DNA from 2 places in the Staphylococcus sp. HMSC068C09 genome. Region 2 is predicted to be linked to the other one. Evidence: predicted binding sites of a transcription regulator. Region 2 holds the regulator's gene; the other holds the start of a gene.
What was found. Region 2 encodes LexA, which represses DNA repair genes until DNA is damaged. Its sites were predicted from a motif close to CGAACATATGTTCG; they were not measured.
Positions count from the first base shown of each region.

Region 1: a site for LexA is predicted at 1,328-1,341, ahead of uvrB (excinuclease ABC subunit UvrB). Genes of this name have one in related genera too.

Region 1 is NZ_KV813756.1:87,366-89,792, reverse strand. Features, by position in the region: gene uvrB (excinuclease ABC subunit UvrB) at 1-1,231, opposite strand, end outside; gene HMPREF2930_RS05160 (CsbA family protein) at 1,499-1,726, opposite strand; gene HMPREF2930_RS05155 (YfbR-like 5'-deoxynucleotidase) at 1,732-2,379, opposite strand.
Region 2 is NZ_KV813756.1:528,779-531,205, reverse strand. Features, by position in the region: gene sosA (DNA damage-induced cell division inhibitor SosA) at 166-399, opposite strand; gene lexA (transcriptional repressor LexA) at 543-1,163, shown strand; gene HMPREF2930_RS07300 (CAP domain-containing protein) at 1,369-2,394, opposite strand; gene guaC (GMP reductase) at 2,409-2,427, opposite strand, start outside.

The DNA of each region.
Region 1 (2,427 bases), 440 kb from region 2:
CTACCATTTTATCAGTATGTTCAATTTCATATGGACCAGGTGTTGCTGAAACATAAACGAGCTGTTTAGTTTTTTGTTCAAATTCTTCAAATTTAAGCGGACGGTTATCCATAGCACTTGGTAAACGGAAACCATGATCTACGAGTACTTTTTTACGTGCTTGGTCTCCATTAAACATACCTCTAATTTGTGGTAACGTCACGTGCGACTCATCTATCATTACAAGCCAATCATCACCAAAATAATCAAGTAAAGTATAAGGTGTGGAACCAAGTGGTCTTAATGTTAAATGAACAGAATAATTCTCTATTCCAGAACAAAAGCCCATCTCTCTCATCATTTCTAAGTCATAATTTGTACGTTGTTCTAGACGTTGTGCTTCTAATAATCTATTTTCAGCTTTCAATTCTTTTAATCGCTCTTCAAGTTCTTTTTCAATACGTTCAATAGCGACTTTCATTTTTTCTTCTCTAGTAACAAAGTGGGAAGCAGGGAATATAGCAAAATGTTCTCTTTCACGTATCACTTCACCAGTTAGATAATTTACTTCTCTGATTCTATCAACTTCATCGCCAAAGAATTCTACTCGGATACACATTTCTTCCCTTGAAGCAGGAAAGATTTCTACAACATCTCCTCTTACTCTAAATGTACCACGTTGAAAATCGATATCGTTTCTTGAATATTGAACATCGACTAATTTTCGAAGAAGCTCACTTCTATCCATTTCCATCCCTACTCGAACGCTAACAACTAAATCTTTGTATTCTTCTGGATTACCTAAACCATAAATACAACTTACACTTGCAATAATAATCACATCATCACGTTCGAATAAAGCACTTGTAGCTGAATGTCGTAACTGATCGATTTCATCGTTAATTGAGGCGTCTTTTTCGATAAATGTATCCGTTGATGGCACATATGCTTCAGGTTGATAATAATCGTAGTAACTTACGAAATATTCTACCCTATTTTCAGGAAAAAACTCTTTAAATTCACTATACAATTGACCTGCTAACGTTTTATTATGCGCTATAATTAATGTAGGTTTTCCAACTTCTTTAATTACATTACTCATGGTAAATGTTTTACCAGTACCCGTTGCACCAAGTAATGTTTGATGACGTTTACCAGCTTTAACACCTTCAACAATTTTTTTTATGGCTTGAGGCTGGTCCCCTTGTGGTTCAAATTCAGAATTTAATTTAAAAGGATGATGTTCTACCATTCTTTCAAGCGCCTCCTCAGTTTATTTTATTAAATGTTTATTTCAGTAAAAATAAAATTATTTATACTTATCTTAACAAAAAAGCGAATAAAAAAACAAACGTTTGTTCGCTTACGTTTGCCATCACTTTTTATACATATATAAAAGATGAGACACAAATATAAATTCACTTCTATATTTATGCCTCATCTTAATATGTTGACGTATTTTTATTAGATATGTATTAATAATATAAAACAAATGGTATCGTACTGCAATTTTTTTAGCTTAGTCTTGATGTTTGTGAAATTCTAAATTATCAATAATCACATAACCAGCTAGGATAGATACTACATCTAAAAATATAATCCATTCATTATGAAAAAATCCTTTATACACTGAAGCGGCAATTAATATCAATGTTACAATGACGCCTACCCATTTGCTTCTGGTAATTACACTGAATAAAATAACTAAGATACATGGAAAGAAGGCAGCTAAAGTATACCATATCATTATATTCACTCATTTCGTCTTCGTCGTTCTAAGATTGACATTGTTGTTTCACGTAGTTCAGCACGAGGAATAAAGTTTTCCGTAAGCATTTCCGGTATAACGTGATCGATAAAATCTTGTACTGAACTTAAATGATCAAACTGCATTATTGTTTCTAGGCTATGTTCATAGATTTCAAAAAACAGATCTTCCGGATTACGTTTTTGAATTTCACCAAACGTTTCATATAATAAATCAATTTTATCAGCTACTGATAAAATTTGGCCTTCTAAAGAATCATCTTTTCCCTCTTGAAGTCTTTTACGATAAATATCTTGGTATGGCTTCGGAATTTCTTCATTAATGAACGTATCTACCATTTCTTCTTCGACTTGGGAAAATAACATTTTTAATTCTCTGCTTGCATATTTAACTGGTGTCTTAATATCCCCTGTAAATACTTCTGCAAAATCATGGTTAAGGGCTTTTTCATACAAACTTTTCCAATCAATTGAATTACCATGATATTCTTCAACTGTTGCTAAGTATTGAGCTATTTTAGTCACTTTAAATGAATGTGCTGCAACATTATGCTCAAAATATTTGAATTTTCCTGGCAATCTTATTAATTTTTCAAGATCAGATAAACGTTTAAAGTATTGATGAACCCCCATAATGCGGTTATACCTCCTTATATTATTAAATAGAAATTATACTTGTAT
Region 2 (2,427 bases):
TTTCTTTAATACATATAAAATACTTAATTAATATAACAAAAAGAGACATAGATAAAAAATCTAAGCATCATAAACTCTTTCTAAAATAAATGAAGTATTTTTATATAATACTTCATATTCCCATTTCTTAGAAGTAATAACTTTTTATCTATATCTCTTAAATATTTATTTAACTAAGGCGAACACTTTATAGTCTGTTTGTTCTGTATTATCGGGTATATCGTTCTTATAATCATCGTTTAAAATCGCTTTTTTAGGGATCGTATGATCGGTAATTTCGTACATGTGTTCCGTATGAGCGTTCTGATATAAGTTAGTAAAAAACACCAGAAAAACGATGCAAGATACTACTAGAACAATTATATTTTTAATGATATTACTAGTATAATTACTAAGCATTTATTTTCACTCCTAGAACATTTGTTTGTATAAATACTTTAACAGAACGAGTGTTCCTAGTCAATAGTATTACGAACAAATGTTTGTTTAAAAAATCAAAAAATGCTATACTATATTAAAATAAACTTAGGGAGTGCCTATATATGAGAGAGTTAACTAAAAGACAAAGTGAGATTTATGATTATATTAAACATGTTGTTCAAATAAAAGGTTATCCACCAAGTGTAAGAGAGATTGGTGAAGCTGTTGGTCTTGCTTCAAGTTCAACTGTGCATGGTCATTTATCTAGATTAGAAGAAAAAGGATATATTAGAAGAGATCCTACTAAACCTAGAGCAATTGAAATCGTGAGTGATCAAAATAATGATATGACTAGAGAAGAAACTATCTATGTTCCTGTTATCGGTAAAGTTACAGCTGGAGTTCCAATTACAGCAGTAGAGAATATAGAAGAATACTTTCCATTACCAGAACATTTAACATCCACACACAATAGTGATGTGTTTATTTTAAATGTTATCGGTGAAAGTATGATTGAAGCGGGTATTTTAGACGGAGATAAAGTAATTGTAAGAAGCCAAACTATTGCTGAAAATGGAGATATTATCGTAGCAATGACTGAAGATGATGAAGCTACTGTAAAACGTTTTTTTAAAGAAAAAAATCGATATCGTTTACAACCAGAAAATAGTGCTATGAGTCCTATTTACTTAGATAATGTAACAGTTATCGGTAAAGTTATTGGTCTTTATAGAGAATTGTAGTTTATCTCTTGTTTGTTACGTTAAAATCTCTTATATATATGTTTAATATACAAAAAACTAGAAGTGCCTAAGCACTTCTAGTTTTATTTTTTATTTAAAATCTCTTTAACTTTATCAAGTATATCTTTTTTCTTATTTTTCTTTGTAGGCATAATATCAACTTCCTTGCAAAAAGAACATACCCCTATATATTATAAATCAAACATTATCCAGCATAGTTTTCTGTCCAAAATGGTTGTCGCTTATTATTAAAATCTACACCTACACCTAATGTATTAACGTGTGTATTTAAAATATTTTCCCGATGTCCTAGAGAATTCATAAGTCCTTCGTGAGCATAAATACTACTTTGTTGACCATAAGCTAAATTTTCAGCAGCAACATTAAATTGTATACCATCACGTTTCATTCTATCGAAAGGTGAATGACCATTTAAATCAGTATGCTCAAAATAATTATTTTTAACCATATCTTCACTATGTTTTCTTGCAGTATTAGATATTTTTTTAGAGTAATCCAATGTATTTAATCCGTGTTGTTTTCTTTCTGCATTAACTAAATCAAAGTTTTGATATTCAAAGCTTTTTTCTAGCGTTGTAGAAGGTGCACCATATTGCTTTTGTAATCGGTTTTCCATCGATTCACTCACTTGCAACAACCCTGTTAAGTTATTTTTATTATGTTTATCGTAAAATGCAGTTGTATAAATGTGATCTTTATAAAAAACATCATATTCATCATTTTTTACAACAAAACGATTACGTCCTTTTGCAATTTTATCTACTGGCTTACCAAGACGTTGTTCAACCACTTTTTTAGGGGTATTATATTTAATTTTAGATTTAGAAGTTATAATGTTTTGATTACTAAATAAAGCATTAACTTTATTATTAATATAACTTACCATTAAAAAATTTTGATAATCATCATTATAATAAGTGTACCATTTTGTACCATATTCATTTGAAGTCACTCTTTTTGGTCGCCCTATCTTATTTTCTACTTCCTTTTGTGACATATTTAATTGAATATTATTAACTGCGAATTCTTGTTTTTTTGGAACTTTAAGCACATTATTTTTATAGCTTGTATCTTCATTTAATAAAACTTCTACTTTATCTCTTACATTATTTTGCAAATGAATAAAAAACTGGTTTTCTTCGATGGGTTTTATAATGATAAATAACAGAAATATTGCAGTAAATAAAAGGAATTTTTTAATAACATTCACCTACTAAATATATATTAATCTCTATCACCATTA